Regions from separate parts of the Arthrobacter sp. TB 23 genome, predicted to be linked through region 3. Evidence: predicted binding sites of a transcription regulator. Region 3 holds the regulator's gene; each other region holds the start of a gene.
The links. The regulator LexA, encoded in region 3, represses DNA repair genes until DNA is damaged. The targets are predictions, from matches to a motif close to TCGAACANNTGTTCGA.
Positions count from the first base shown of each region.

Region 1: recA (recombinase RecA) is a predicted target of LexA. The motif match lies at 2,558-2,573, and genes of this name have one in related genera.
Region 2: B384_RS0113195 (DUF222 domain-containing protein) is a predicted target of LexA. The motif match lies at 13,950-13,965, and genes of this name have one in related genera.

Region 1 covers NZ_ALPM01000087.1:1,530-5,547, reverse strand. The annotation lists gene pgsA (CDP-diacylglycerol--glycerol-3-phosphate 3-phosphatidyltransferase) at 1-551, shown strand, start outside; gene B384_RS0112520 (CinA family protein) at 563-1,075, shown strand; gene B384_RS0112515 (helix-turn-helix domain-containing protein) at 1,196-1,636, shown strand; gene B384_RS0112510 (MarR family winged helix-turn-helix transcriptional regulator) at 1,732-2,205, opposite strand; gene B384_RS0112505 (DUF3046 domain-containing protein) at 2,304-2,522, shown strand; gene recA (recombinase RecA) at 2,713-3,786, shown strand; gene B384_RS18850 (RecX family transcriptional regulator) at 3,793-4,018, shown strand, end outside.
Region 2 covers NZ_ALPM01000091.1:11,611-32,935, forward strand. The annotation lists gene B384_RS0113155 (DUF6603 domain-containing protein) at 1-4,307, opposite strand, end outside; gene B384_RS0113160 (NAD(P)/FAD-dependent oxidoreductase) at 4,457-5,530, opposite strand; gene B384_RS0113165 (glycine C-acetyltransferase) at 5,672-6,874, opposite strand; gene tdh (L-threonine 3-dehydrogenase) at 6,883-7,926, opposite strand; gene B384_RS0113175 (hypothetical protein) at 8,059-8,814, opposite strand; gene gatB (Asp-tRNA(Asn)/Glu-tRNA(Gln) amidotransferase subunit GatB) at 8,937-10,445, opposite strand; gene gatA (Asp-tRNA(Asn)/Glu-tRNA(Gln) amidotransferase subunit GatA) at 10,451-12,022, opposite strand; gene gatC (Asp-tRNA(Asn)/Glu-tRNA(Gln) amidotransferase subunit GatC) at 12,026-12,322, opposite strand; gene B384_RS0113195 (DUF222 domain-containing protein) at 12,416-13,720, opposite strand; gene B384_RS0113200 (hypothetical protein) at 14,058-14,522, shown strand; gene B384_RS0113205 (transcriptional regulator) at 14,512-14,850, shown strand; gene B384_RS0113210 (zinc-binding dehydrogenase) at 15,013-15,990, shown strand; gene B384_RS0113215 (GNAT family N-acetyltransferase) at 16,067-16,582, opposite strand; gene B384_RS0113220 (ArsR/SmtB family transcription factor) at 16,905-17,186, shown strand; gene B384_RS0113225 (VOC family protein) at 17,183-17,575, shown strand; gene B384_RS0113230 (formate/nitrite transporter family protein) at 17,703-18,539, shown strand; gene B384_RS21510 (DUF2087 domain-containing protein) at 18,560-18,712, opposite strand; partial or broken gene B384_RS18885 (inositol monophosphatase family protein) at 18,693-19,548, opposite strand; gene ligA (NAD-dependent DNA ligase LigA) at 19,545-21,325, opposite strand, start outside.
Region 3 covers NZ_ALPM01000085.1:11,072-17,261, reverse strand. The annotation lists partial or broken gene B384_RS0112450 (ATP-dependent DNA helicase) at 1-1,130, shown strand, start outside; gene lexA (transcriptional repressor LexA) at 1,127-1,783, opposite strand; gene B384_RS0112440 (LysM peptidoglycan-binding domain-containing protein) at 2,254-2,628, shown strand; gene B384_RS0112435 (histidinol-phosphate transaminase) at 2,787-3,896, shown strand; gene hisB (imidazoleglycerol-phosphate dehydratase HisB) at 3,979-4,596, shown strand; gene hisH (imidazole glycerol phosphate synthase subunit HisH) at 4,593-5,231, shown strand; gene B384_RS20835 (hypothetical protein) at 5,246-5,392, shown strand; gene priA (bifunctional 1-(5-phosphoribosyl)-5-((5-phosphoribosylamino)methylideneamino)imidazole-4-carboxamide isomerase/phosphoribosylanthranilate isomerase PriA) at 5,433-6,190, shown strand, end outside; gene B384_RS18840 (SseB family protein) at 6,188-6,190, shown strand, end outside.

The sequences.
Region 1 (4,018 bases), on a different contig from region 3:
TCCCGTTCTTCATCTGGTTTCTGCTCCTGGACGACTCGGCCGCCGATGGCTCGGGCGGGCTTTTCCGCTGGCTGGCGGTGGCGGTGTTCGCCGTCGCGATCTACACCGATAAACTCGACGGCGACCTGGCCCGGAGCCGCGGGCTAATCACCGACTTTGGGAAGATCGCCGACCCTATCGCCGACAAACTGCTCATAGGTGCCGCACTGATCCTGCTCTCTGTCATTGGAGAACTCTGGTGGTGGGTCACCATCGTGATCCTGGTCCGCGAACTGGGCATCACCGTGCTGCGGTTCGCCGTCATCCGCTACGGAGTGATGCCAGCCTCGCGCGGCGGGAAACTCAAAACGGTCATCCAGACCTTCGCCATCTTCCTGTACCTGCTGCCACTGGCCGGGGTGTTAGGTGACTGGTATTCCTGGCTGGCCATCACGGTGATGCTGGCAGCCGTCGCCGTCACCGTCGTCACCGGGATCGACTACATTATCCAGGCGATCCGGCTCCGGCGGGATGCGCGTTCAACCGGGCACCCCGGCAGCCCGACGTCGTAAGCGCGGCACCGATGGAACCGTTAGTTCCCGCTGGGCCTGCCGCAGAGGTGATCCGCCAGGCAACAGCCTGTCACCTCACCATCGCCACTGCCGAGTCGCTGACCGCCGGGATGGTCAGCGCCGCGCTGGGCTCGGTGCCGGGCGCATCCGCGGTGTTGCAGGGTGGGGCGGTGACCTACCAGAACCAGATCAAGGTGGACATTCTCGGCGTCGACTCCGCAGGGATCGCCGCGACCGGGGCGGTGGACGCCGTCGTCGCACGCCAGATGGCGGAAGGCGCACGGCGCGTCTTCGACGCCGATCTGGGCGTTTCCACCACCGGAGCTGCGGGACCCGAGCCACACGCCGGTAAGGCGGTGGGCACCGTCTTCGTGGCCGTAGCATCAGCGGCCGGGACGACGGTGAACGAATACCTGTTCGACGGCGACCGGGAGTCGGTCCGGAGGCACGCCTGTGCCGCCGCACTGAATCTGCTGGGCGCCGTGTTACGCGACCAGGCTGCAGGGAACAAATCCCAGGACTGAACAGTTATCATTACTGTCAGCCATTGAACAGGTTGACAGCTTAGGCTTGAAACTACCAAGCCGGTACACCTTCCTAAGGAGACACCGGATCAATTGCAACGAGGGAGCATGGCGATTCAGATGGTAAAGCAACCCGTATCCATTAACGGAGTAGTCCGTTGGCGGGATGTGGGGTTGGCGGAAGATGCACAGCGCAAGCCGAAGGAGCGCAAAATGGTAGTGCTACGCCATGAGATCGGCGATGTCCTGCGGGACGTCCGCCAGCGGCAGGGCCGCACACTACGCGAGGTTTCGCATAGTGCTCGAGTCTCCCTTGGTTACCTCAGCGAGGTAGAGCGGGGCCAGAAGGAAGCATCGTCTGAGCTCCTGTCCTCGATCTGCACCGCGCTCGATGTTCCGTTGTCCCTCATGCTCCGCGAAGTCAGCGATCGTCTCGCCGAGGCAGAGGGCGTATCAGTCCCTGACACGGTGCCCCAGGAATTCGCCCGGGCGTTTGTCGACGACATCCCGGCCGACCTATCCGAGGATTTCAGCCGCGGACTGGCCGCAACGAACCGCTAACTCAGCGTCCACAGCGATTTGACTGAAGCCCGCCGGAACACTCCGGCGGGCTTCAGTTTGTTGTCAACAGCGTGTTATCAACAGTTTGTTGTCAATCACCAGTTGTCTTTGGTGTACGTCTCATTGAGTTGGGCAATCAGGGTCCCCAGGGTGGTGAGGTCCTTGACATCCCAGTCGTCCATCAGGTTGTGGAACGCTTCCTTACGGGCGGTCTGGGCGGCGACCAGCTGCTTCGAGCCGGCGGGGGTCAGGGTAATCGACTGGGCCCGGCCATCGAGCGGGTCGGCTTCCTTCTGGACCAGGCCGAGTTGTTCGAGCATCGCTATCTGCCGGCTGACCGATGGTTTGCCGACGCCGATACTCGCCGCAATGTCGGTCAGCCGCATGGCGCCCTCCCGCTGAAGGATCACCAGCAGGCCGTAGGCGGCCGGTTCCATGTCCGGGTGGACGCGCCGGGCCACCTTGTAGGAGTTCGATCGTGCCCTCCGCCACAGCATGCTCAGTTGTTGTTCCAATGCCTGGATGGCAGTGTCTACGGCGGGATCGGCTTCACGGTGCTCGGCTGTCATGTGCTTCATTCTATGGTTACGCACACAATCGCTCATCAACCGGCCCCGAAAGCGGGCCAGCAAGTCAGCGAACTCAGAGACAGTGAGAGGATTACATCATGCGCACCAGTGCCTTTTGGCGGCTTATGGATGACGAGTTCGGCGCGGGGTACTCCCGTACCCTGGCCCGAACGATCGTCCTCGCCGAACTCGGCGGCCGCACGCCCGAAGAGGCCCTGGGTGCCGGAATCAGCCCGCGCGATATCTGGGTCGCGGTGTGTGACCTCCAGGATGTCCCGTCGGAACGCCGGTTAGGCAAGGACATCACTCCCAAATAGTCGGGATGCGGCACCTGACACGCCGCCCAAGTTATTCGAATACTTGTTCGGATAGGACTATCATTTCTAACAGACGGCTGTCGTGGTTATCCACATACGCCGTGAAGCTTCTCAATTTGTCAGTGCCCCGGGCTACGGTCGAATTGAACACGAAAACGGCCGCAACGGCCATAACCAACCGAGGTGAAGAATGGCCGCACCAGCAGACCGCGAGAAAGCTCTCGAAGCAGCACTTGCGCAGATCGACAAGCAGTATGGCAAAGGCTCGGTGATGCGCCTGGGTGATGAGGTGCGCGCCCCCATCGAAACGATTTCGACCAGCTCCATCGCACTTGACGCTGCACTGGGCATAGGCGGGCTGCCCCGCGGCAGGGTCGTCGAAATCTACGGACCAGAGTCCTCGGGTAAGACCACGCTGGCACTGCACGCGGTCGCCAACGCGCAGCGCAACGGTGGCATCGCGGCATTCATTGATGCTGAACACGCACTCGACCCCGAATACGCGAAGCGGCTCGGCGTCGACACCGACGCGCTCCTGGTCTCCCAGCCGGACACCGGTGAGCAGGCGCTGGAAATCATGGACATGCTGATCGGGTCAGGATCGATCGATGTGATCGTCATTGACTCGGTGGCTGCGCTGGTGCCCCGCGCGGAAATCGAGGGTGACATGGGAGATAGCCATGTGGGCCTGCAGGCACGGCTGATGAGCCAGGCGCTCCGGAAGATCACCGGCCGTCTCGCCCAAAGCAAAACCACAGCTATTTTCATCAACCAGTTGCGCGAGAAGATCGGCGTGTTCTTCGGTAGCCCCGAGACCACTACGGGCGGCAAGGCGCTGAAGTTCTACGCCTCCATCCGCATCGATGTACGCCGGATTGAAACCCTCAAGGAGGGCGCTGTCCCGGTAGGAAACCGGACCCGCGCCAAGGTAGTCAAGAACAAGATGGCACCCCCCTTCAAACAAGCCGAATTCGACATCCTGTACGGCTATGGAATTTCCCGTGAGGGCGGGCTGATCGATGTTGGAGTCGAGAACGGTCTCGTGAAGAAATCGGGTGCCTGGTTCACCTACGACGGCGACCAGCTGGGCCAGGGTAAGGAAAACGCACGGAAGTTCCTGCTCGACAACCCCGACCTGACCGACGAACTGGAACGGCGCATCCGCGAGAAACTCGGTGTTGGATTGGCTGCTGAAGAGGCGGCGGTCGAGCCCAAGGCGAAGGCTGAGCCGAAACTGAAAGCGGTCAGCGGAGAGAACCGCTAGCCAGCCATGCCTTTCGGACAGAACAACGGTTCCCGCAGTGGATTGAATTCCAGGCGGAAATCCGGGGCCGGCTCTGACGGGACAACCGCTCACCGGACATCAGGCGGCTGGAACGCTGGTGAGCGGAAGTCCGGGAGCGGGCGAAAGCTTCGTGGCCGGCAACCTGCTGGCGCCGGATCGGGTGCCATTGGCTCCTCCGGTTCGGCCTCGGAGATGTCCGCAGGCAAGGTGT
Region 2 (21,325 bases), on a different contig from region 3:
TTATAGGACGCGGATCCTTTCTTGACCCATCCCCCGGGAGCGACTCCGGTGCTGCCGGCCAGCACCTCGCCCTTGAACCGAACTGCCGGATCGGCGACCGGGGGCAGGTTCATCATGAGTACCGGAATGGCGTCCAGGGGAACACCATTCTCGGGGTCCACCGCGACCAGGGATTCGGCGGCGTCGGCCAGGCCGCTGTCGATCGGTTTGTCGACGCCTGAGCCCTGGACTAGCGCCGGTGACCTGCCCACCAACTTGAGGATTTCGACCAGCGGCGGCGGGGGCGGGGTCTGGATCGCCGTCTCGCCAAGTTCAAAAGTGACGCAGCCCTGCACGGAGAAGAACAGGAACTTCACCCGTCCGCAGATCTCGCCGCTGATGCGTGACACCTTGGCCGGGTTGCCGCCGATCATCTTCTCCCCCACGAAGACGTCCAGCTTGGCCCAGGCGCTCACCTCAATGATGAAGAGGTGAAGGCTGCCCCGGACATACAGGATCCCGGCGAGGCAGAACGGGTCGAACCCCACCACCGCATCAAAGCCGGCAGCGAGTTCGGCGTAGAGGCCGCTACTGCGGTCCCCCCATTCAAACGAGACGTGGAGGCCGGTACCGATGGAGAATCCGTAGACTTCGGGCAGGTTGTCCAGGGCAAGCCCGTTGCCGGAGAGCATCAGGTAGCCCGTGCCGTCGAACACCTCAAGGATGTTGGCGTGGATGGGGCTGCGCTGCCGGCCGAGGTACAGGTGCCAGTCCGCCACATCGGTGAAGTTGAAGAAAGCTTCGACCGGGATATGGAGTTCCAGCAGCGGTGAGATGTCGAAGTCAATGGAAATGCCGATGGTGAGAGTCCCGCGCCCCATGTCGAGGTCGATGACGGCCAGGAAGGTGCCTTCGGCGTTGCCGCCCAGGTTCGGCATCACGGCCAGCAGCTTCGCCTTCATGATCAGCAGTAGCCGCGGGCCGGGCAACTCCAGCATGATCAGGCCCTTGAGATTGAAGATGACGCTGCTGCCCATGGTGCCGAGGATTGCGCCAACACCAAAGGCCCAGGTGTTGACCTCGGGCTTCCAGAACTCCAGGTTCAGGGGGTTTCCGCCGGTGGCCCGGAGCCAGGCCAGTGCGGGTGCCATGTCGGAGGTGTCGATGTCGGTCAGGTCGCGTGCGTAGTTCATGGCGAACAATCCCATGAAACCGTAGATCCCCAGGCCGCTCTGCCCCAGCGGGATGGCGACCGGGAACTCGACCTCAAGTGCGACGATCACGCCGGTGGCCGGTCCGCCGTCCTCCTCGCTGATGTTCGCCACCCCCACCCCTGCGGCGATCCGCACCGACACGGGAACGATGGTCAGGTCCAGCTGCCCCTTTATCTCGCTGTCGTTCATTTCCAGGTAGCCTTTGCCAGCGATGGCACCCGGAATGTCGATGGAGGCGCCGAAAGCGGTGATCGCGAAACTGAACGGTTCGAAGGCAACCCGCAGCCGGGCCCGGTCGATGCTGACGACGCCAAGGTCGACGGCGAAATCCAGGTCAATCTCGAAGATGAGGGGATTGTTGCGTGCCACCCGTGCGCCGAGTACCTGCAGGAGCTCGCCGAGCGGTTCGGCAATCTTCAGCCCGCCGGGACCTGCCACCTCGATGGAATAGCCCTTCGCTGCGTCAAACACCGGCCGGAACTGGAACGGCTGACCGGCAGCGCCGTCCCCGAGCCTGATGCCCACCGCCTTGTAGCGTACCGAGAGCGGGGCCTCACGGGTGATCTCGACGAGACCAGCGATGTCCATCGAGATGGCCGCCTCGACGTCGAAGAGCACCACCAGTTCATTGGCGCCGGGGACAGCGTTGAGCAGGATCTCGCCGCCGTGCCACACCACCCTTTCGGTCTTAACAATCTCCGAGGAAGCAATGCCCGCCGGGATGGCGAGCATCGCGGCGGTGACCCCCATCTGGACGATGGCCCCCTCGTTGGCGACCGCCCCTGCCGTCTCGGAGAGCAGCGGCATCAGGACCACTGTGGCGCCGAAGAAGTCCAGCCCGAACTCCGGTGCCTGCAGCGCCTCTCCCGGCCGGATCCCCCACAGGTAGAGTCCGTCGGTGTCCTGGGGGTGGGCCCCATACTGGGCGGTCATCCTCACGGAGCCAACAGCCTCGTCGATTTCGATCAGGAACCGGATTCTGATGATGCCGTCGGCGGGGTTTCGGCCGATGGCCCGGGCCGCGCTGAGCTCGCTCCCCGGGGTCATCTGCCCGGCTAGCCGGTTCTCGGCGGCGGTCTGGATATCGAACTCCCCGAACACTTCGCAGGAGACGAAAGTGTTCCTGACGATTCTGACGACTGTGCCCAGTTTCCGGAACCAGGACGGCGGGTTGGTGCGGGTGCCGGGGTCGGCGTCGGGGGTGGTCAGATCGGTGCCGGGGCCGGTGGCTTCCTCCCGCCACAGTTCCGCCGTGACCAGCGTGTCCCCGGTGCTCACTGGCGGCCAGGTCGCTTCCGCTTTCCAGAAGGTCCGCCGGACGTCGAGGGCTGGCCCCTGCCCCGTCCACCCCGACATGTCGGCGGCAGCGGTGATCACCGGGTTCCTGCCGGTGAGTGCGGGCTCCTGGCAGAGCCGTTCGATGCGAAGTTGGAGGGCATCGGCGCGGCGCCGGGCAAGCCGTTCGTTGTATTGGCGGACCGTGGGTGTGTCGGTGCCCTCGAAACTGGCGTACCCGCTGATGGAGATGGGGTGCCCGGCGGGGAGCGCCGCGAGGAGCGGGCGGAGCGTGTCGTCGGAGTCGGTGCCCTGCGTCCAGGGGGTGGCGGCACCCGCATTGGGTGCCGGGGCTGACCGGCTTGGCGCCGCGGATTCGGCTCCCGGGTCCGGTGTGTCAAAGCGGTAATAGGCGGTGGCAGCCCCCACGGTGGTGGTCCCGGGAAGCCTGGCCTGTACCGAGAAGCGTTGGCCCGGGCCGACGTTGGCGGACAGCGTAGCCCCTGTCGTTGGCGCACCGCCGTCGACCCGCCATTCGGTGGTGGCCGCTGTTGCCGTGTCGACGTCGAGAGTGAGGACAACCGTCGTCGTCGTGCCCGCGACGGTTTCAGAGTCGACGCGCAGGCGCGGCGAGGCGGCCGGGACGGTACCCGTGGTGGTGCTGACGGTGCGAAGCTGGGCGTTGGTACCACCGTCCGGGACCGCGGCGAGGGCCGACGTCGTCAGGGTGAGGGTGGCGGTCTGTGGAGTGCCGCTGGTGTCCCTGACGGTGATGACGATGTTTCGGCTCGCGTCGGTGGAGAGATCGATGTCGGTGACCCTGCCGACCGGCTGTGCGACGCCGTCGACGGTGATGGTGAAGGTGTAGGGGGCCAGCCCGCCTTCAACGTCGGCAACCATCCGGGTGAGAGGGGGCAGGGTGACGGTGCGGGTGCCGCCGGTGCCGACCGGCGAGTAGCAGCGCCCGGCCGCATCGTAGAAGCGCGCCCCGAGTTTGAGGGCTCCTGCGCCCTGGTAGGCGACGGTCAGGTCGAAGTCGCCGGACACCCCGGAGGTCGCGCCGAAGCCGATGAGGAGGTTTTTGGCACCGGCGTCGACGCAGAGGTCGCGGGCGCCGTTCGGAGCCACGAAGAGCCGGATTTCGGGGAGATAAAGGCCCTGCCATTCGGCGCCGAGGTTGAGCAGGTCGAGGACGTCGGGTGGGGTGGCGTCACCGGAGAGATCGAGCATGCCGGAGCGGAATCCGAAGCCGACCACGTCGGTGGACCCGATGAACGCGAACGGAGGCTGCATGGTGACGAAGGAGGCAATGGCGGGATCGTCGGTGCCGGTGTCGCCGAGACCCAGGAACCTGGCGTCGGTGCCGCCGTCGTCGCCGAAGATCTGGAAGTCGACGTCCGGCAGGGTGAACGTGACGTCAGGATTCTGCGGATCCGGGACCAGCTCCCCCGGGCTGGGATGCTTGGCTCCGCGCAGGAACGGGGCTTTCAACACAATATTGCTCAGGCTCAGGTCGAGGGTGAAGTCCTCCCCGCCCAGTCCCGGGACCTGCAGTTCGAAGGTGAGGGTGGTGTTGCGGACGTCAATCCACGAGTTTTCACCGAAGGCGTCCTCTCCACCTGCGGTCGCGGCGGGGGTCCAGACCAGTCGTTTGCTGACGACGTCGACGCCGAGTTTCAGCCCGGCGGCGAAGGACACCGAGCCGGTGACGGTCACACCGCCGGGGTTCGAGGGGGTTTGCTGATCGTCGACGGTGAACTCGTCGAGGGCTTCCCCGAAATCCCCGAGCTCCGTGCCATCACCGAGCAGGGGTGTGAGTGTATCCAGTAGTGAAGGCATTGCCGAGCTCCTCAGCGGATATCCAGCACGTCAGAATGGAACGATTATGGACCCGCAGTAGAAACTCGACAACCAAAACTCTTGGTTATTCAAAACGTATGTGTTAATTTATTCGATTGTATTTTTGGGCCGGCCCTTTGGGGTCGGGTTTAGCGGGTCGGGCGCAGCGTGTCAGCCAGCAGCGGGACGTTGCTCTCCTCGCCCAGGATCAGTGCGGCCGCCAGTTCAGCAATCCCCGACGACGTCTGGAAACCGTAGCCGCCCTGGCCAGCCAGCCAGAAAAACCCGGCGGCTTCGGGATCAAACCCGACCACCGGCAACCCGGCTTTGGTCGAGGTTCGCAGCCCGGTCCAGGCGCGGTCGATTGAGGTGATTCCCAGGGTGGTCGCCTCATTCAACCGGTGCAGTAACGCCGTCAGGTCGGCGGCGACCGGTTGGGCGTCCTCGGGAACGCTCGGCACCGATTCGCAGGGCGAAATCAGTGCACCTGCCCCTTCGCGCCGGAAATAGAAGCTGTCGTCGGCGGCCGCGACCATCGGTGTTCCCGGTGCCAGCTCGCCGGTCATGCGCACGACGGCGGCGGTCCGGCGGTAGGGCCGGAGCCCCTGGATTTCCACTCCGGAGATCACCGCAACCTCATCGGCCCACGCCCCCGCAGCGTTCACGAGGACCGCTGAATGAATAGCGTGCGCGCCGGCCCCGACATTCCACCCGTTTTTCAACTGTTGGGCCGAGTGGATCTTGGCCCCGGTAAGGACCGTGACACCGGCGCCGAACGCTACCTGCCGGTGGTGGTCGATCAGGGCAGCGGAATCGAGCCCCACCGAGGTGGTGTCAATGCCCGCGGCGGCGAACGTTTCCGGCCGGAGCTGCCGGCACAGGGACAGCGCTTCCTGGTGGCTGATCGCGGTCATGGCGCCGCTGGAGCGTTCAGCGACGTCCTGCTCGGATCCGATCAGCATGAAGCTGCGCGGCGCAAGGAGTTGGAGGTTGTGGTCTTTTTCGGTGGTGCGCAGCAGGTCGAGGGTGCGATTGGTGAGCTGCTGCACCACGGGAGGTCCGTAGCTGGGGATGAGTTGCCGGGCCGATCTGGAGGAGGCGTGGTAGGCGAGCTCCTGTTCGGCCTCCACGAGGACCACCGTGCAGTGCCCGGCGAGCCGCGAGGCCAGGGACAACCCGGCGATGCCGCCACCGACAATCAGAACATCAGCGTTGAGTGCCATGCCTGCAGCCTACCCGGCGGTCCGGGTCGATTCCGGGAGGACAGCAGTTCGGTGAGCAATACGGACGCCGGGGGCGTGTCACCGAACCGGGTTCACGACGCCGGCCGGGCTGGCTGGTGCCGGGGCTGGGCAGTTCGCTGGCTAGGTGGCGGCCGCGACGTCGTCGCGCGCCCCGATGAACGCCTGCACACACGCCTCGATGTCCTCGGCGCTGTGGGCGGCGGACAGCTGCACCCGGATCCGGGCGGCACCGCGAGGCACCACAGGAAAACTGAACGCCGTAACAAACACGCCGCGAACCAGCATGGCGTCGGCGGCCTTGGCCGCCAGCGCGGCGTCGCCGAACATCACCGGGATGATCGCGTGCTCGCCGTCGAGCAGTTCGAAGCCTTCCTCGGTCATCCGGCGCCGGAACAGTGCCGAGTTTTCCTCGAGTTGCGCCCGCAGGTCGGCGCTGTTCTGGACCAGGTCGAGGGCGGTGAGGGTGGCGGCGACGATTGACGGTGCCAGGGAGTTCGAGAACAGGTACGGCCGGGCACGCTGGCGAAGGAGCGCGACGATCTCGGCGTGCGCTGCGACGTAGCCGCCGGATGCCCCGCCCAGTGCCTTCCCGAAGGTACCGGTGTAGATGTCCACCCGGTTGGAGACTCCGGCGTGCTCCGGCGTGCCGGCACCGGTTTTGCCCATAAAGCCGACCGCATGTGAATCATCCACCATGACCATCGCACCGTACTGCTCGGCGAGGTCGCAGATGGCCTCCAACGGAGCGAGGTAACCGTCCATCGAGAACACACCGTCGGTGACGATCAGGGTCCGGCGGGCTCCTGCGGCCTCCTTGAGCTTCGCTTCCAGATCGGTCATGTCACGGTTGGCGTAGCGGTACCGCTGGGCCTTGGACAGTCGGATGCCGTCGATGATCGACGCATGGTTCAGCGCATCAGAAATCACCGCGTCTTCGGCGGTCAACAGGGACTCGAAGACACCACCGTTGGCGTCGAAGCACGAGGAGAACAGGATGGTGTCTTCGGTGCCAAGGAATTGTGACACCCGGGCCTCGAGTTCCAGGTGGAGATCCTGGGTGCCGCAGATGAACCGGACGGAGGCCATACCGAAGCCGCGGTCATCGAGCGCCTGTTTCGCGGCGGCGATGATGTCCGGGTGATCGGCCAATCCCAGGTAGTTATTGGCGCAGAAGTTCAGTACCCGCTGGGGGGCGCCGTCGAGCGTTGCCGCTTCAATATGGTTGGACTGCGGGGAGGAAATCCGCCGCTCATTCTTGAACAGACCCGCGCTGCGGATACCGTCCAGCTCCTCGGTCAGCTGATCCTGAATGCTCGTGTACATGATGCTCCTTAGAATCCGGTCCAGTCCAGGACCACTTTGCCGCTGGCCCCGTTGCGTGCTGTATTAAAGCCCTGCTGCCACTGCGACGCGGGCAGGGTATCGGTAACCACGCTCGAGATCGCCTGCTGCAGAATTGGGTTGGACTGCAGCATGGCGCTCATGGCGTACCAGGTTTCGAACATCTCGCGGCCGTAGATGCCCTTCAGGGTGAGCATGTGCGTGACCATCTTGGCCCAGTCGATGGTGATATCGGCTGACGGCAGCCCGAGCATGGCGATCCGGCCGCCATGGTTCATGTTGTCGATCATCTCCGGCAGGGCCGTGGGGTGGCCGGACATCTCCATGCCGACGTCGAACCCTTCCCTCATCCCGAGCTTGCGCTGCGCGTCAACGATCCGGGTGGTGCTGACGTTCACGGCCAGGTCAGCACCGACGGTGAGTGCCAGATCGAGCCGGGGCTGGAAGACGTCGGTGACGGCAATGTAGCGAGCGCCAGCGTGGCGGGCGACGGCGGCAGCCATCAGTCCGATTGGTCCGGCCCCCGTTATCAGCACGTCCTCGCCGACGAGGGGGAAACTCAGGGCAGTGTGGACTGCGTTGCCGAAGGGGTCGAAGATGGCGCCCAACTCGGGGGTGATGCCTGCGGGGTGCACCCAGACGTTCGGTTCAGGTATCACCACAAACTCGGCGAAGGCGCCGTCGCGCTGTACGCCGACGCTGGCGGTCCTGATACACATTTGACGGCGACCGGCGCGGCAGTTGCGGCACGTTCCGCAGACGATATGGCCTTCACCGGAGACCCGGTCGCCCACCTTGACGTCTCGCACGCCGTTGCCGAGTTCAACCACTTCACCGTAGAACTCGTGCCCCGGAATCAGGGGTGCGTTGATGGTGCTGGCGGCCCATTGGTCCCAGGACTCGATGTGAAGATCGGTGCCACAGATCCCGGTGGTCATCACGCGGATCTTGACTTCGCCGAGACCCGGCGTCGGCTCGGGCCGGTCGACCAGTTCGAAACCGGGGTGCGGACCGGACTTGTAAAGCGCCTTCACTGAGGGGTTCCTTCCACCCGCACGCGGTAGGTAAGCGTGGTACGCCCCGGCGCGTGCAGTTCATCCTGGACGGTGCTGTGGCACCATCGTCAGCGTATCAGCCGGGTTCCGGCAAAGCCGGGTTGCGGCTGGCTAGTCCTGCAGCGCCACGCACATCACCGATGCGTCGTCCGCTGTTTCGCCGATCTCCTGCTGGGTAATGCGCAGGGTCAACATGAGCTCCTGTGCACCACCGGGGGTGCTGACCGCATCGAGGAAAGCCTCGGGGCCCGCCACCAGACCCAGATCGACTGCCCGCCAGGCACCATCCGAAGCGAGCGCCACGGTGTGCGCTTTCCCCACTGTCACCAGTCTGGCTCGCTCGGCTGCTTCGGGTTCCCGCCGGGCCACCCAGACGCCGTGCTCGGTATTACGGTCCCGCCGGGCCTGCAGGTGGTCGGCGCGTGTTCCGGTGGGTTCGCTGATCGGAACTCCAGCGTGCAGCCAACTTCCGTCGTACCGGCGGGCCACGACGTGGCAGTCGGCGAGGCTGAGCACCTGGACGCCGTCGTCGGCGGCGGTCACCAGGGAGACCGCAGCGCTGGGGAAAAAGTGGGACCGAGCGCCGACCAGCCGCTGCCCGAGCGCATCAACGGTTTTCAGTGCCGCGGACAGAACCTCGCGGGGATCCGCGGGGCCGGCGTGTTCAGCCAGCGCGAGGTTGAGGACCTGCGCGTACCAGGACGGGTTGGATGCCCCGGGCAGGTCGATCTCTGCCAGTAGGGACGTGGCGCCGTCAATCATCCACGCGGCGTTGCGCCGGTAGCCGCAGGCGTCTTCCATGATGTGGTTATCGCCCTCGGTCTGGACACGGGACAGGTGGGTCCAGACCGGCTTCTCAGCGCTCACCGTCGGCCAGCCTGTTCGCCACGAGGATCCTTTCAGGAGAAACGGTGAGCAACCTGGACGTTCGCAGAGGTAATGTTGCCCCCTTTTTGTCCAGATTGCCCACCTCAATTGGGAGCGGCGGGTTAGCCCTCGACGCCGAGGCGCTGCAGGATCAGTTCCCGCACCCGACCGGCGTCGGCCTGGCCGCGGGTGGCTTTCATGACGCCGCCCACGATCGCGCCGACAGCCTGCACCTTGCCGCCGCGGATCTTGTCGGCGACATCGGGCTGGGCTGCCAGTGCTGCATCGATCGCCTCGAGCAGCGGACCGTCGTCGGACACGACCGCCAGCCCGCGGGCCTCGACCACCTCGGTGGGTGTGCCTTCGCCAGCGAGGACGCCGTCGAGCACCTCCCGGGAAAGCTTGTCGTTGATCTTGCCGGACTCGATCAGCGAGTTCAGTTCGACGATCAGCTCGGGGGTGACACCCAGCTCGGACGGCTCGACGTCGGCCACCTTCGCCCGGCGGGAAATCTCGCCCATCCACCATTTACGGGCGACGGCGGGTTTGACTCCGGCAGCGATGGTGTCCTCGATGGAGGACATCACACCGGCGTTGACGACGTCACGGAACTCGGCGTCGGAGTAGCCCCAATCCTGCTGCAGCCGTTTGCGGCGTTCGGCCGGTGGCTCGGGCAGTTCGGAGCGGAGCCGCTCGATCCACTCCTCGGTGGTGACGATAGGCACCAGATCGGGTTCGGGGAAATAGCGGTAGTCGTCGGCGTCGGACTTGGGACGGCCCGACGTCGTCGAGCGGGTGTCCTCGTGCCAGTGGCGGGTTTCCTGGATGATGGCGATCCCGGAATCGAGCACCGCTGCGTGGCGCTGGATCTCATACCGGACGGCGTGCTCGACGGCGCGCAGCGAGTTCACGTTCTTCGTCTCGGTGCGGGTGCCGAACTTCTCCTGCCCCTTGGGCTTGAGGGAGACGTTCGCGTCACAGCGGACGTTGCCGCGTTCCATTTTGGCGTCAGACACGCCAAGGTTTTTGACGATCTCGCGGATCGCAGCGACGTACGCCTTCGCCAGCTCGGGAGCGCGGGCACCGGCACCGACAATCGGCTTGGTGACAATTTCCACGAGGGGAACTCCGGCGCGGTTGTAGTCCACAAGGGAGAACTCGGCGCCCTGGATCCGACCGGTGGAGCCACCCATGTGGGTCAGCTTTCCGGCGTCCTCTTCCATATGGGCGCGCTCAATCTCGACGGTGAACACGGTGCCGTCAGCCAGCTCAATGTCAATGGATCCGTCATAGGCGATCGGGTCCTCGAACTGGGAGGTCTGGAAGTTCTTCGGTGTGTCCGGGTAGAAATAGTTCTTCCGGGCGAAGTAGCACTTCTCGGCGATCTTGCAGCCCAGCGCCAGCCCGATCTTGATGGAAGACTCCACCGCCACCCGGTTCACTACCGGCAGCACACCCGGCAGACCAAGGTCCACCGGGGTGACGTTGGTGTTGGGGGTGTCACCAAACGCGTTGGGTGCCGAGGAGAACATTTTGGTCTGGGTGTTCAACTCCACATGGACCTCGAAGCCCAGCACCGGATCATACTTCTCGAGGGCTTCCTCGAAGGTCAGAATGTCTTCAGTTGCCATAGCCATCAGTTGGTTCCTCCTGCAGTGCTAGTCTCCACGCGGTCGGCTGTGCCGCCGGACCGCAAAGCGTCAGGCCTCAGCTCCGGAGCGCGATCCAGCAACGGACCGCCCCAGCTGGCTTCGAGCAGTGATTCCAGCACCGCGCCCACCCGGTACAGCCGGGCGTCCTGGCGGGCGGGAGCCAACAGCTGGATACCGACGGGCAGCCCATCCTCGTCGGCAAGGCCGCCGGGCAGGGACAACCCGGGTATGCCTGCCATGTTCGCTGGGATAGTGGCGACGTCGTTCAGGTACATGGCCAGCGGATCGTCGAGCTTCTCCCCCAGCTTGAAGGCAGTGGTCGGCGAAGTCGGGGAGATCAGGACGTCGGCCTGCTTGAAGGCCGCATCGAAGTCCCGCTGAATCAGCGTGCGGACCTTCTGCGCCGAGCCGTAATAGGCGTCGTAGTAGCCGGCGCTTAGCGCATAGGTGCCCAGGATGATGCGCCGTTTCACCTCGTCACCGAAGCCTGCGGCACGCGTGGCGCCCATGACACGTTCGATGGTGGGTGCGCCGTCGGGCACCACCCGAAGACCGAACCGGACGCCGTCGTATTTGGCAAGGTTTGAGGACGCCTCGGAGGGCATGATCAGGTAATAGGCGCCCAGCGCGTACTCGAAATTGGGGCAGGACACCTCGACAATCTCGGCGCCCGCACTACGGAGCAGTTCCAACGATTCCTGGAACCGGGTCAGCACACCGGACTGGTACCCCTCGCCCTGCAGTTCCTTGATGACGCCGATGCGCATGCCGTCAACGTTGCCCATTCGGGCAGCCTCGACGAGCGCACCGAGAGGGTCGGTGAGGGAGGTGGAGTCGTTGGGGTCGTGGCCGCCAATGACCTCGTGGAGCAGCGCCGAGTCCAGCACGGTCCGCGAAACGGGGCCAATTTGGTCCAGCGACGACGCCATCGCGATGGCACCGTACCGGGAAACTCCGCCGTAGGTCGGCTTCACGCCGACCGTGCCGGTGACAGCGCCGGGCTGGCGGATGGAACCGCCGGTATCGGTGCCAAGCGCGAGCGGCGCCTCGAAAGCGGCGACGGCGGCAGCTGAGCCACCGCCCGATCCGCCGGGGATGCGATCCAGATCCCACGGGTTACGGGTGGGGCCATACGCCGAGTGCTCGGTGGAGGAGCCCATGGCGAACTCGTCCAGGTTGGTCTTGCCGAGGATGGGCATACCCGCGGCCCGGAGTCGGCGGATCACTGTGGCGTCGTAGGGGCTGTGCCAGCCTTCAAGGATCTTCGAGCCGGCGGTGGTTGGCTGGCCCTTGGTGACGATGAGGTCCTTGACCGCGATCGGAACGCCGGCCAGCGGGTGGAGGTCCTCGGACTTGGCACGAGCCTGATCCACTTCGGCGGCGACGGCGAGCGCCTCGTCGGTGTTGACGTGCAGGAAAGCGTGGACACCGTCGTCGCCGCCGTCCACGTGGGCAATCCGGTCGAGGTGAGCCTGGGTGGCTTCAACGGCCGAGATTTCCCTGGCAACGAGTTTCTGGGCGAGCGCCGCGGCGCTGAGCCGAATCAGTTCAGTCATGGGTTACTCCCCGTCCAGGATGGCTGGGACCTTGAAGCGTCCGTCAGCGTTGTCGGGTGCGCCGGAGAGGGCTTCCTCGTTGGTGAGGGTCTCACCGATCACGTCTTCGCGGTACACGTTGCTCAGCGGAATGGGGTGGCTGGTGGTGGGGATGTCGTCGCCTGCCACCTCGCTGACCCGCTTGATCGAGTCAACAATTACTGCCAGCTCACCGGTCATCCGGTCCAGCTCTTCGGCGCTCATGTCGATGTGGGCAAGCCGCGCCAGATGCGCAACGTCCTCACGGTTGATCTCAGCCATAAATCTCCCATGGTCAATGAATTGGTGTTTGGTTCCAGTCTACGTGCGGTGCACGCCCCGACCGATTCGGCCTGGCACGGGGAACACTGCGGTTCAGGCTCCGGGCAAGGGTGGGGCGGTGGCCTGGTAGGTGTGGCCGGTGGGTGTGGTGACGCGGAGGGTGTGGCGGGATCCTGGATGTGGTCCTGCCGTCCAGCCGGGTCGTTCCTTGGTGTGGTTGCAGGCTTCACAAAGCCCTGCCCCGTTCGCCACCGAGGTAGGTCCATCCTTGTGCCAGGGGATGATGTGGTCGTAATGCCGGATCGGCGCGTCGCAGTAAGGGGTGCGGCAGGTGGCGTCGCGGGCGCTGATGAACCTGCGTTGCGCCGGGGTGAAGAGCCGTGCTTTGGAGTCCATGGCCACCAGGTCTGCGGTTGTTGGGGCCGTGTAGAGGCGACGAAGCCACACTTCGAAGGTCAGGGGCCCCTGGTCAGAGTGTTCCTCAGAGCCGTGCGGTGTCGCAGATCTGTTGTCGCTCCGTGAAGGCGAAGGTATCGCACCGGGGTGGATGAGGTCTCGGGCCCAAGCTGACGGGACGATGCCGTAGCCGGGGATCCGGGCTGGTTCGCTATCGCCCTGAAAAAGGGACCGGTCGGTCATGATGACCTGCAGCTCGACCCGGGAGACGCCCCCGGGTGTCCCGGTGACCCGCTCGACGAGGGCATCGGCCATGAGCTGACCCCGGGACCGGGTGTCCCCGGTGGCCCGTGCCGTATCGGCGTGCCTGGTCAACGCGGCGTAGGCGGCCACGGCGTTTTTCACCGGCAACAACGCACTGAGGTAAGCCATCGTGTCCGGTGCCGGCCGAATGCTCACGAACCGTTCATTTGCCGCGTGGGCAGCCCGGTTGACCACGGCGCGCGGGTCCCTGCGGTAGCTTGCGGTCCGGGCCGCGGCGATGATGGCCTTGTCGCCCTGCCCCTCAAATGTCCCGGTGTCGGGGCAGAGTTCCTCGTCGACGGCGGACCGGTCAGCGGCGGACAGGCACGCGGTTTCCTTCACGATCAACGTTGCGCGCCATTCATTCAGCTGCCCGTTATGCAGGGCCGCCAACGTATGCGGCATCTCCGTCACCAGCGCCCTCGCGAGCCCAAGGAGACGGCTGCCGCGGGCTGGGGATTCACGCCGGGCCAGTGCGATCTGCGCGCTGACACCCTTCCCCTGCTCCGCAGCGGGTGTCCCGGCCTTGGCTTGGGTTTGGCGTTCCAGCACGTCAACGGCGACGGAGATCTGGGCCTGCACCCCAGCGATCGCCGATTTCAAATCCTCCAGGTCACGTAGCTGATCGATCAGCCCCGCAGCGTTGGCAGCTGGCCGAAGCGCCCCTAAAGCTACAGCCAATGCTCGCGTGGAACCCACACCAGCACCCACACCCACACCCGCACCAGGGGTTTTCGACCCCCAGCCACCCGCAACAGGGGAACCCGTAGTGGCCTTCTCGCCACGACCCGCAGCGCCGCGCGGAGCCGTTGCCTGAGAGGTAAATCCCCTCCTGCTCAACGATGGAGCTGCGCGTCCGTCCATACCTCAATAGTCCCAAACACCCGCCGATAGGTCAGGAGCTTTCGGGCTTATGTGGATAAATCTCTCGAACAAATATTCGACACTAAAGCGTGCGCAGACACCTCCTGGGTGACACCCCGCGCGCCAAGCCAGCAGTTGCTTTCCTTGGTGGAAAGTGATTACACTTTCCATCATGGAAAACAACTTGCCTCCGTCGTCGCCGGGCCAGTCGGACTCGGCCGCCGCCCTGCTGGCCGACGTCGATAGTGACCGCTCAGCTCTCATCTCGCGCATGAACACACCACGATGGGTTGCCCCTACGTTCGGCGCCATTGCCGCCGTCTGTGTCGCTTCGCCCGCAGCCGGAGACAACCGCTCGGGCAACTCGGCCCTGCTGATCATCGTCGGAATCATGGTTGTCTATCTGTATCATCGGGCGACCGGCGTCAAACTCGGCAGCATCGGTTGGGAGGCCTGGCTGATCTACGCCGCCACCCTGATTTCCTGCCTGCTGCTGCTCAGCGTCTCCTTGGGGCTTGTCTCTCTCGAACTGCACTGGTGGGTTGCTGCGCCCACTGTAGCCGCTTTCGGCGCTGGCACTATCGGAGCCCACTACTTCACGCGAAGCGCCCTGAGCCGGATCCGCCATGCCCGCTGATCTGTCCGAAACAAACGGCGGCGTCTTCAACGAACTGATTCATGCCCCACTACGGTTCCGAATTTGCGGACTTCTACGCAATGTTAAAAGCGCCGACTTCTCAGCGATTCGTGACTCACTCGCTGTTGGGGATGCTGCACTGTCCAAACATCTGAAGGTTTTGGTCGACGGTGGTTTTGTGTCGATGACCAAGTCATCATCGGTCGGGCGCCCGGATGCCCGGCGAATCAGCTGGCTCTCTTTGACCCCCCAGGGTAGGAGTGCTTTTGATTCCCACCTCGCCGCCCTCCGCGCGATTGCCACAGGAGTCATCGACGACGGCGACTGACCCGTCGCACACTCTGCCGCCATTCGCCCTGAACCGCTGGGCGGCGCTTGAACACCGTCGCGTGACAGACAAACTTGACGCTCTGATGTCGCTGCAGCCCGGGAATATTGCAACCGGCCGGGGGGTTACTTTTCGAGTAACCACATGGAAAGAGAGTTAGTTATGCGTGCGATTCGTCAGCACACCTTCGGGGAACCCTGGGATGTCCTCCAGGTCGATGAAGTCACCACCCCAGAACCCGGTCCAGGGCAGGTGCGGGTACGCACCCTCCTGTCCCCCATTCACAACCACGATCTCTGGACCGTCCGTGGTACCTACGGCTTCAAACCCGAGCTTCCCGCCCAGGCGGGCTCTGAGGCAGTAGGAGTCATTGACGCTTTGGGTGACGACGTCGAGCACCTCTCCGTGGGACAGCGCGTCGCTACCGGTGGGACGTTCGGCGTCTGGGCCGAGTTCTTCATCGCCCAGGCACAGGGTCTGGTACCCGTCGATGAAGGTGCAACCGATGAAGTTGCGTCCCAGCTGGTCTCAATGCCGTTCTCCGCTATCGCACTACTCGACTGGCTGAACCTCACCGAGGGTGACTGGATCATCCAGAACGCCGCAAACGGCGCCGTCGGTCGCCTGATCGCCCAGCTCGCTCCTACCCGCGGCATCAACGTCGTCGGCCTCGTCCGCCGTGACGCGGGCGTCGACGAACTCGCAGCTCAGGGTATCGAACGGATCGTTTCCACCGAGACCGCAGGCTGGGAGGATCGGGTCGCTGAACTCACGGGGGGCGCCAAGATTGTCGCCGGCGTGGATTCGGTGGGCGGCGACGCCAGCAACGAGGTGCTGTCGCAGCTCGGCGAGAATGGCACGCTCGTGGTGTTCGGAGCGATGGGTGGAGGCACCATGACATTGAGTTCCGGCTCGATCATCTTCAAGAACCTGACGGTCAAGGGCTTCTGGGGCAGCACCGTGATGCGCGAGCTACCAGCCGGTCGTCGCGGCGAGCTGTTCAGCGAACTGCTGCTCCGGGTCAACGACGGCACCCTCTCCTTCCCCATCGAAGCTGCCTACACTCTGGATCAGGTGCAGGAAGCCTCCCGGGCAAACTTCGTGGCGGGCCGCAAGGGCAAGGTCATGATCCGGCCGTAGCTTGTCCCACCAGTGCAGGTCTTCCCACCTTCCGGGAGACCTGCACGGCCGGGGGACTTGCACGGTCGCGGTGGCTCTAGAGGGACAATCTGAACACCCAGAGCAGGATCTCCTCGTCGCGCACCCACCAGTCGCGTTCGGGTTGACGCTCGAAACCCAGCGAATGATACAGAGCATGGGCGCGGGTCATGTCGGAGCCGCTGGTCAGGCTGACCGCCGTGATTCCGTCCAGCGATCGGGCATGCTCAATGATCGCCTCAACCATCAACCGGCCCACCCCGCCGCGCTGAACCGTCGGGTCCACCGCCAGCATCCTGAACTCCAGCTCGCCGGTGACCGCAATGTCGGTATACCGCTGCCCCTCGAACGTGATGGCCACCGAGGCAACGACGACGCCCCCGCGCTCCGCCACCCAGATTTCGGCGTGCTCGGCGCGGTGTTCGACGTCGGCCAGCACCCGCATGTACGGATGATCGGGAGCCTCGAAGTACCCCGCCTCAAGGTAGGCAGCACACGTGATGCGGCGGACGTCGTCGTAATCCGTCTCGGTGACGGGACGGATCGTGAGGTCGGTTGGAGCGTGGGAGTTCATCAAATCCTCATCAGGGAACAAACGGGGACGACGCCGAAACGTTGCCTTTCAATTCTGCCTCACCCCGGACAGATCGTTCAGCCGCGCTACTGGACTGAAGACTTCGCTGCCACCTGGACCATGACAACCCTGCCACGGACCGGCGGCAGCAAATCCAGTTCAGGGACCAGGGTGGACGGTCACCGACACTTCGCCACAGACTGGCGCCCTGAAATACCCCACGAGTAGTCCCGTTGCCTGAAGTACCGCCCCCAGATCAGCCATTCACCCATCGTAATGGGGGTCTTGATAGGCAAGCCTGTACTTGCCTATCCTGATGGTTATGGTTGACGTGTTCCGGGCTCTCGACGACGAAACCAGACGCACCATTCTCGATGAGCTGTCGTCGCGCGACGGTCAAACCCTGTTCGAGATTTGCTCGATACTCGCCATGCGCCACAACCTCAGCCTGACCCGCCAAGCCATCTCCCAGCACCTGGGTGTCCTTGAATCGGCCAGGCTCGTTGCGACCGAGCGTCGGGGACGCTCCAAGTTCCACTACTTTAATCCCGCACCACTTGCCGAAATTGCCGATCGCTGGCCTATTCAAAAGAGGATCCAATGAAAATTGCACTGACCAGCCTGTTCGTCGACGACCAGCGGGCGGCACTGGCGTTCTACACCGACGTCCTCGGCTTCACCAAGGGCCACGACATCCCGTTGGGTGATGACTTTTGGCTCACCGTTCGGTCACCCGAATCCCCGGACAGCCCAGAGCTTCTCCTGGAGCCGGCCAGCCACCCCGCGGTGAAACCGTACCGTGACGCGCTGACGGAGGATGGCATTCCCTTGGCCCAATTCGCGGTTGAGGATCTCACCTCCGAGTACGCCAGATTGACGGGCCGCGGCGTGGTGTTTACCCAGCCGCCCACCGACATCGGAACCGCCCTGATGGCCGTCTTCGACGACACTTGCGGCAATCTGATTCAACTGATCGAAATGAAGCAGGCTTGAAGGGCGGCAACCAGCCGATGATCACCGCTGGTGCCTGGGTTGCCTCCGCTGTTGCTACCATTTCGCGTATCCAGTAGCGCCGATCCGGGAGGGCACCTCCTCCCGAACAGTACAGAGGAGAGGCGTCATGAGCGAAGCACGCAGGCGGGAACTAGGGGACACCGATGCCCCGGTCGAGGACGAACTGAAGGAATCCTTCGATAGCACTGTTGAGGAGGGTGCCGAGCGGCTGCAACGGACCTTCCGGAACATCCTTGTTACGGGTGTTTTTGGCGGTTTCGAGATCGGCCTCGGCATCATGGCTTACCTTGCTGTGCTGCACGAGACGGACAATCATCTCCTCGCGGGCCTTGCGTTCAGCGTGGGCCTCGTTGCCCTTTTCCTGGCACATAGCGAACTGTTCACCGAAAACTTCCTGATGCCGGTCGCAGCCGTCGTCGCGAAAGAAGGCAGTCTGCTTCAGCTGGTCAAACTCTGGGGCGGCACCCTGGTGGCCAACCTGGTCAGCGGCTGGGCTTTCGTCTGGATTGTCATGCAGGCGTTCCCTGAGTGGACCGGGACAGTCGCCGAGAGCGCCCACCACTTCATCGACGCGCCGTTCTCCATGCAGGTTGTGGCCTTGGCGGTGCTCGGTGGCAGCACCATTACGCTGATGAGCCGAATGCAGCAAGGGACCTCAAACGACGTCGCCAAGATCGTCGCGACGGTGATCGGCGGATTCCTCCTTGCGGGTCTGCAACTGTTCCACAGCATCCTGGATTCGCTGCTCATTTTCGCCGCGATCCATTCCGGCGCGGCCATCACTTACCTGGAATGGCTTGGCTGGTTTGGGTACACCCTGGCCTTCAATATGCTCGGTGGACTCCTGCTTGTTACGCTGCTGCGGCTCGTGCGCACCAAGGAACTGATCGAGAAGCGTCGCGACGAGGCTCCGGAAAACCCTGACGCACCCCACGAGAGTTGACGACGTCGGAGCGCCGGCAGTCAGGCGCGGCGGTAACCGGTGCCGTCCGGCCGGCGGACCAGGTGGCCGTAATCGACCAATGCCCGGCGCAAGGTCGGGATATCACGGGTCACCGTAGCCAGGACGAGGCCTGGTCCGGGCTGTCGCTGCTTCTCATCCCGGGGCAATTCCATCCGGGGCGGCGGTGAGCGCCGTCACCCTGCCGACCAGATCGGGCGAACCGGCAACGGTGAACGCCATGAACCGCTCGGCCTCGTCCGGGCCGCCGGCGAGCGCCGTGGTGAGCTCGGGGCGGAGCACCGTGGCTCCCGCCTCCTCGGCGATCAGGGCACCGGCGGCCCAGTCGTGTTCGTTCAGACCGCGTTCCACGTATCCGTCGAGGGTGCCGTCGGCGACCATGCACAGGTCAAGGGCCGCCGACCCGATCCGTCGGATATCGCCAAACCCCTCCATGAGTGAGGCCAGCTCCCCCACTTGCTGGACCCGGGCTTCGGCGTCGTAAGTGAATCCTGTGCCGAGCAGCGTGCCCTTACGGCCCACCTCTGGCCCTTCCAAGCGGACGATCCGGCCGTGATCCCGCAGCCAGGCCCCCTGAGCCGCGGGCAGCCCAGTAGATCCGGTCCAGCGCTGGGGCGTGCACCACCCCGGCCAGCCAGCGGCCGTCAGCGTCGGCTGCCGCGACCGAGGTGCAGTAGTAGACAATGTTGCGGATGAAATTGGTGGTCCCATCCAGCGGGTCGATGGACCATCGCACCTGTCCGGCTCCCGTCGTGCGATCGGGGACCGTGGTTCCCAGCTCTTCGCCGGTGATCACATCGTGGGGTCGTGACCGGGAAATCACATCCCGGACGGCGCGTTCGGCTGCCACATCGAAGGCGGTCACCCAGTCGCTGTCCGAGCTCTTGTTCTGCGCGCCGAGCGTCTCGATACTGCGCCGCGCCAAAACGTCGGCCCCCGCCGAGGCAGCCTGCTTCGCCAGGTGCAGCAGTTCCGTCGGGGATACGTTCACGCTGGGCCCTCCTGGAGTAGCCGGGTGAAGCCGTCCTCGTCCAGCACGGTCAACCCGAGCGCTTCGGCCTTGTCGAGTTTGGTGCCAGCGTTTTCCCCGGCCACCACATAGTGGGTGTTTTTCGAGACTGAACCGGATGCCTTGCCGCCACGCTGGATGATCGCTTCCTTCGCCTCGTCGCGGCTGTAGCGTTCCAGCGAGCCGGTGACGACGACGGTCATGCCCTCCAGGGTGCGCGGCATGGAGGTGTCGACGTCGTCCTCCATCCGCACCCCAGCGGCAGCCCACGAATCGATGATCTCCCGATGCCAGTCTTCGGCAAACCATTCGGTGAGCGCTGCGGCAATGGTGGGGCCGACGCCGTCGACGTTCGCCAATTCCTCCTCCGAGGCCGCGCGGATCCGTTCCATCGACCCGAACGCGGTGGCCAGGGCACGCGAGGCGGTAGGCCCGACATGCCGGACGGACAGGGCGACCAGGACCCGCCACAGTGGCTGCTGCTTCGCCTTCTCCAGTTCGGTGAACAGCCGGCGCGTGTTGGCGCTGGGTTCGGACGGTTTCTTGGCGGTGCCCTTGGTGTAGAAGTAGGGCACCAGTTCCTTGCCGACCACTTCCCCCTTGACCCGCTTGTCACGCAGGATCCGCACATCGGCGAGCGCCTCGGGTGTGAGGTCAAACAGTTGAGCCTCGGACGTCAGCGGCGGCTCCTCCGGTTCGGCGGGCTGGGTCAGGGCGATTGCCGCTTCCCAGCCCAGGGCCTCAATGTCGAAGCCTCCGCGTCCGGCCAGGTGGAACACGCGTTCCCTCAGCTGCGAGGGGCAGGACCGGGCGTTGGGGCAACGGATGTCGACGTCGCCCTCCTTCGCCGGCGCCAGGGGGGTCCCGCAGGACGGGCACTCGGTGGGCATCACGAATTCGCGTTCGGTACCATCACGGAGCGCGACGACGGGGCCCACGATTTCCGGGATGACATCACCGGCCTTGCGGAGGACCACCATGTCGCCGATCAGGATCCCCTTGGCCTTCACCACGTCCTGGTTGTGCAGGGTGGCCATTTCGACGGTGGAGCCGGCCACCTTGACCGGCTCCATCATCCCGAACGGGGTGACCCGGCCGGTGCGGCCCACGTTCACCCGGATATCCAGCAGCCGGGTGTTGACCTCTTCCGGTGGGTATTTGAAGGCCACCGACCAGCGGGGCACACGCGAGGTGTGGCCCAGTGCCCGCTGCAGGCCGAAGTCGTCCACCTTGACGACGATGCCGTCGATCTCGTGGAACAGGTCGTGCCGGTGCGTGCCGTAGTGCTCAATGAACTCGACCACCGCCGGGGCGTCGTCGAGCACCTTGAAATAGGGCGAGGTGGGCAGTCCCCACTCCTTCAGCAGGCGGTAGGTCTCCGACTGGGACTGGGCTGCCAGGCCTTCGCGGACGCCGATACCGTGCACGTACATGTCCAGGGGCCGCTCGGCCGTCAGCGCCGGGTCCTTCTGGCGCAGGGATCCCGCCGCCGCGTTGCGGGGGTTGGCGAACGGTGCCTTGCCTGCGGCGACCATCCTCTCGTTGAGTTGGGCGAACGCAGCCGACGGGAAAAACACCTCGCCGCGCACCTCCATCTCGGCGGGGTGGCCCGTCCCGGCGAGGGTCCGGGGGATCGATTTGATCGTGAGGACGTTGTGGGTGATGTCCTCACCGGTGGCACCGTCGCCACGGGTCGCCGCTCGCACCAGTTCACCGTTCCGGTACAGCAGGTTGACGGCGAGTCCGTCGATCTTCAGCT
Region 3 (6,190 bases):
AGTCATCAGTCACCGGGATCCCCACGGGATTAATGGCTGCCGGACTCACCGAGGAGCAGGAAACGGCGATCACGCAGGTCCGCGAAGCCTGCCGGGCCGTCCTGTCGGACGCCAAAGGAGACGGACCGACCCCGGCAGACGGTGGCCGGCAGATGGCGAAGTCCCACGTCCTCGCCGTCTTCGAACTTTGCGAGCGGCTTCTGACGGCGACACCGGCCGGTGAGGTGCTCTGGGCCTCACGGCCAAGCACCTTCTCACCGGGCACCGGGTATTCACAGCCCGACGACGACGCACCCGCGACCATCAACATCGCGCCACTGTCCGTGGCCGGGAAGCTGCGGGAAGGCCTGTTCGCCGATCACACAGTGGTCCTGACCTCGGCAACGCTCGCCATCGGGGCCGAATTCGGTCCAGTCGCCGGTTCGCTCGGTCTCGCGGGCGCCTCGGCGCCGTCATGGACCGGCGTCGACGTCGGCAGCCCCTTCGACTACCCGAAGCAGGGCGTCCTGTATGTCGCGAAGGACCTTCCAAAGCCGGAGCGGGGCACCTCGCCTGAGCAGCTCGACGAACTGGAGGTCTTGCTGAAAGCATCGCGGGGTGGGGCGCTGGGACTTTTTTCCTCCCGCCGCGCGGCCGAAGACGCGGCCGAAGCACTGCGCCCTCGGGTCGACTTCGAAATCCTGTGCCAGGGCGAATCGTCAATGTCGGCGCTGGTCAAACAATTCTCGGATGAGCCGGACACGTGCCTCTTCGGCACCATGTCACTCTGGCAGGGCGTCGATGTGCCAGGCCGGTCGTGCCGGCTGGTGACCATCGACCGCATTCCCTTCCCGCGCCCTGACGACCCACTCATGACAGCTCGGACGAGAGCCGTAGCGAAAGCCGGTGGAAACGGTTTCATGAGTGTTTCGGCAACCCACGCGGCCGTCCGCCTCGCTCAGGGCGCCGGACGCCTCATCCGCGCAGCCGAAGACAAGGGGGTGGTGGCGATCCTCGATTCCAGGCTCGCCAACGCACGCTACGGATCATTCCTGCGTGCCGCGCTGCCGCCTTTTTGGTCCACCACCGATCGCACGACGGCGGTCGGCGTCCTGGAGCGGCTGGCAGGAAAACCCACGCCCGGGGGTTAGAGGGCGCGCATGACCGAGACGACCTTGCCCATAATCGTGGCGAGGTCTCCCAGGATCGGCTCGTACTGGGTGTTCTGGGGGAGCAGCCAGGTGTGACCGTCGCGCTGACGGAAAGTCTTCACAGTCGCCTCGTCGTCGAGGAGCGCGGCCACGATGTCACCGTTCTGTGCTTCCTGCTGGCGCCGGACCACTACCCAGTCACCGTCGCAAATGGCGGCGTCGATCATCGAATCGCCATAGACCCGCAACATGAAGAGATCGCCGTGGCCCACCAACTGGCGGGGTAGCGGCATGACATCTTCCACTACCTGGTCGGCCAGCACCGGGCCGCCGGCAGCGATCCGCCCCACCATCGGAACCATGGCTGCGTCGATCGCGCCGCCGACGTCCGGTGTCGTGCCCTGCCCCGATCCTTCTTCGCCGCTGTGCTGATCATGGTCGAGGGTCAGCGGAAGCAGGATCTCCATGGCGCGGGGGCGCTTCGGATCGCGCCTGAGATAGCCCATCCGCTCGAGCTGCGACAACTGATGGGTGACGCTCGAGAGACTGGCGAGCCCCACCGTGTCTCCGATCTCGCGCATGGAGGGCGGATACCCGTTGGTGCCGATGGCCCGCTGAATGGTCTCAAGGATCTTCTTCTGGCGGGGCGTCATGCCCTTGGGCACCTGGCGCCCACGCGGGCGGCCACGGGCTGGCAGGACGGCCGGGGCGGGGTCAGCCGGGGCAAGGTCGGAGGCCGGTTCATCCAGTGGTGCGTCGGACTCTTTCACGGTCGCTGTCCCTTCGATAAGAATCCATGTACCCCGGCAGATCCCTGGATTCCAGGGGCCGAGCTTATTTTGTCAGTGGCGGATGATGTGCTGGTTTCTGCTGGATCCCGAACCTTCATCCTTGCCCTAACGGTAAGGGAGTCAGGACACGTTTTCAAACATTTGTTCGATCGTGTCTCGACAAAGTTCGTCAATCAGTGCTAAAAATAAACAAGCAGTAATTCGAAGATAAGTTCGAACAAAACAGGAATCGCCGGTTTTAGCTCGAACACCGCCTTCAACCTTCAGGGTTGGTCCCGGGCTCATACCCCAGGACCGAATGGACTGATTCGAGAGTACAGAGAGGTGTATCCATGTCTGTCATCACCACACACCAGAATTTCCCCACCACCGAAAGCGACGCGACCAAGAGCGGCGCCACCAAGCTGCGGCTTACCCGCAGGGGCCGGCTCCTGTTGGTCGGATTGCCGATCGTGCTACTCGCGTCGGCCGTTCTGATGTTGTCAGGATTTTTCAACTCGCCTGCCAAGGCATCAGCTGAAGGCGGAGAGGTGACCGAGACCGTCAGTGTCAGCGTCGCAGCCGGCGAAACCATCTGGCAGCTGGCAACCGAGTTCGCTCCGGACCGCGATCCGCGCATCGTCGTCTCCGAGATCGTTGAACTGAACAGCCTGGGCACCTCAGTGCTGCAGGCAGGGCAGCAACTGGATGTCCCCACCAACCGGTAACTCCTCGACAGCCAGTGCTGCACCCCCAGAACCCTCCAACCCGGTCGGCCAGTATCGGCCACCGGGTGTGGAGCTTCTGCGAACGCGGTGAAGATCCTGATGAAGGGTGAAGGCCCGTCGATTCTGCACCTGCAGCACTCCACGCTTAACCTTGACAGGTGAGCGAACAGTTTGAGCGGTTGAGCCGGTTGCCCCTGCGTGAGGATCTGCGGGGCAAGCACCCCTACGGGGCACCCCAGTTGGATGTCCCCATCCTCCTAAACGTCAATGAGAATACCCATGGAGTGCCGGACGATGTCCGGCAGGCAATCGTTGATGCGGTGAGCCGGGAGGTCGGGGGGCTGAACCGTTACCCCGACCGTGAGTTCACCGAACTCCGGACCAATCTCGCACGCTACCTCGGCCACGGACTGACGCCCGAAAACCTGTGGGCCGCCAACGGATCCAACGAGGTACTGCAGCACCTGCTGCAGGCCTTCGGTGGCCCGGGTCGATCAGCCATCGGCTTCCCCCCGACCTACTCCATGTATCCGTTGCTGGCCAGCAGCACCGGCACCCGCTATATCGCAGGGCAGGGTAACGACAGGTTCGAGCTCAGCGCCGCCGACGCGGCCCGCGAAGTGCGCGAATCCGGCGCGAACCTCGTCTTCCTGTGCTCGCCGAACAACCCGACCGGCTCAGCGCTGGGCCTGGATGTGGTGGAAGCGGTTTATGAGGCGGGCAGCGACGCGCAGGCAATCGTGATCGTCGATGAGGCCTATGCCGAGTTCGCCCACGCAGGCACCGTCAGCGCCCTCAGCCTGCTGGCGGGCCGGGAACGTCTTGTGGTGTCACGCACCATGAGCAAGGCTTTCGCGATGGCCGGGACGAGGCTCGGTTACCTGGCGGCGGCCCCCGAGGTTGCTGACGCGCTGCGCCTGGTCCGGTTGCCGTACCACCTTTCGGCCATCACCCAGGCGGCAGCGAACGCGGCCCTGACCCACTCTGACCGATTGCTTGCCAACGTGGAAAACATCAAGGTGCAACGCGATCGGATAGTGACCAGTCTCCAACACCTCGGGTTGACCCCGGTGCCCTCGGACGCCAACTTCGTTCTCTTCGGCGGACTGGACGACCCGCACCGCATCTGGCAGGGCCTGCTCGACGGGGGAGTGCTGATTCGCGACGTCGGTATTCCCGGTCACCTCCGGGTCACCGCAGGCACCGAGACGGAAACCACAGCGTTCCTCGACACCCTCGGTGCCCTGCTGGAGGGGACCGTCTCCTAGACTGGTGATAGACCCTTTCCAAGCGGCGCCCGGTGCTGTCCCTACCGTCACCCATCCGCTACGTACCAATCGAAGGATAGCCATGAGCGTGGAAACCACTGTCGGACGCACTGCGAGCCGGGAACGGACCACCAGCGAGTCGTCGGTGTTTGTCGAGCTCGATCTTGACGGCACCGGACGCGCGGAGATCAGCACCTCGGTGCCGTTCTACGACCACATGCTGACTGCGCTGGCCAAGCACTCACTGATCGACCTCACGGTCCGAGCCACCGGTGACACGCACATCGATGTCCACCACACCGTCGAGGATGTCGCCATCACCATCGGCGAGGTGCTCCGGGAGGCCCTGGGGACGAAGGCCGGGATCCGCAGGTTCGGCGAAGCGACGGTGCCCCTGGATGAGGCGTTGGCCAACGCCGTCGTCGACATCTCCGGCCGGCCATACCTGGTGCACACGGGTGAGCCTGCAGGCCAGGAATACCACCTGATCGGAGGGCACTTCACCGGCTCGCTGACCCGGCACGTCTTCGAGGCGATCACCCTGCATGCCCAGATCTGTCTGCACATGACGGTGTTGGGTGGACGGGATCCACACCACATTGTCGAAGCCCAGTTCAAGGCGTTCGCTCGGGCGCTGCGCGCTGCAGTGGAACCGGACCCACGCGTGGAGGGCATCCCGTCCACCAAGGGGGCACTATGAGTGCGCCACGCGTAACGGTTCTGGACTACGGTTCGGGGAACATCCGTTCAGCGGTCCGTGCCCTGGAACACGTCGGCGCTGAAGTGACGTTGAGCGCCAAACCCGACGACGTCCTGAACGCCGACGGGTTGGTGGTGCCCGGCGTCGGAGCCTTCGCGACCGTGATGAAGGGTCTGAAGGATGTCGATGCACTGCGCATGATCGGCCGGCGGGTGGCGGGCGGCAGGCCAGTGCTTGGCATCTGCGTCGGCCTGCAAATCCTCTTCGAGGAGGGCGTCGAGCACGGCGTCCGGACCGCGGGAATGGGCGAGTGGCCAGGCACCGTTGAACGGTTGCAGGCTGACGTCGTCCCGCACATGGGCTGGAACACGGTGAAGGCAGCCGAGGGGTCACAACTGTTCGAAGGCATCGAGGACGAGCGGTTCTACTTTGTGCACTCCTACGGCGTGCAGCAGTGGAAGTTCGAGGTCACCCAGCCAGCCATGAAGCCCCCAATGGTGACCTGGGCGGACCACGGCGGTCAGTTCATTGCCGCCGTGGAAAACGGTCCCCTCAGCGCCACCCAGTTCCACCCCGAAAAGTCCGGTGACGCCGGGGCCCGTCTGCTCTCCAACTGGACAGCCGGGCTGCGGTAGTCATGTGGAGCATAGTGTTGATGGGGCTCGCGGGCCTGTTGATCGGTGGGGCTATCTCCTTCCGGCGGCAGGAACTACCCAAGGCCCTGATCATCAGCTTCTGGGTCCTGGCGGGAATGGCGCTCCTCGCTGCCTACCTCCTGACCCTGACCGACATCTGATTCCAGACCTCCGACAGCTACGAAAGAGTCACAACACCCGATGAGCCCCTTTACTGAATCCCCCATTCTCGAACTGCTTCCTGCCGTCGACGTCGTCGACGGGCAGGCTGTCCGCCTGGTCCAGGGCGAGGCCGGCAGCGAAACAGGTTACGGTGACGCCCTCGAGGCGGCCCTCGCCTGGCAGCAGGACGGCGCCGAATGGGTGCACCTGGTGGACCTTGACGCAGCCTTCGGCCGGGGCTCAAACCGCGAACTGCTCGGACGCGTGATTAACGAACTCGACATCAAGGTGGAGCTGTCCGGGGGAATCCGCGATGACGCTTCCCTCGACGCAGCCCTGGAACTCGGCGCGCACCGGGTGAACCTCGGCACCGCAGCCCTGGAAAACCCGGAGTGGACCGCTGCGGCCATCGCCCGCTACGGCGACAAGATCGCCGTCGGCCTGGACGTCCGGGGCACCACCCTGGCAGCCCGCGGCTGGACCGAAGAAGGCGGCGACCTGTGGGAAGTCCTGCAGCGCCTCGAAGACGCGGGCTGCTCCCGGTACGTGGTCACAGACGTCACCAAGGACGGCACGCTCCGCGGCCCCAACCTCGAACTACTCCAGCAGGTGCTTGAGCGGACCTCGCAGCCCGTGGTCGCATCGGGTGGAATCTCAAGTCTTGAGGACCTCGCGGCGCTGCGCCAGCTGGTGCCACACGGACTGGAAGGCGCAATCGTGGGCAAGGCGCTGTACGCCGGCGCTTTCACGCTGCCCCAGGCGCTCGACATCGCCGGGCACCCGGCATCCCGGATGTG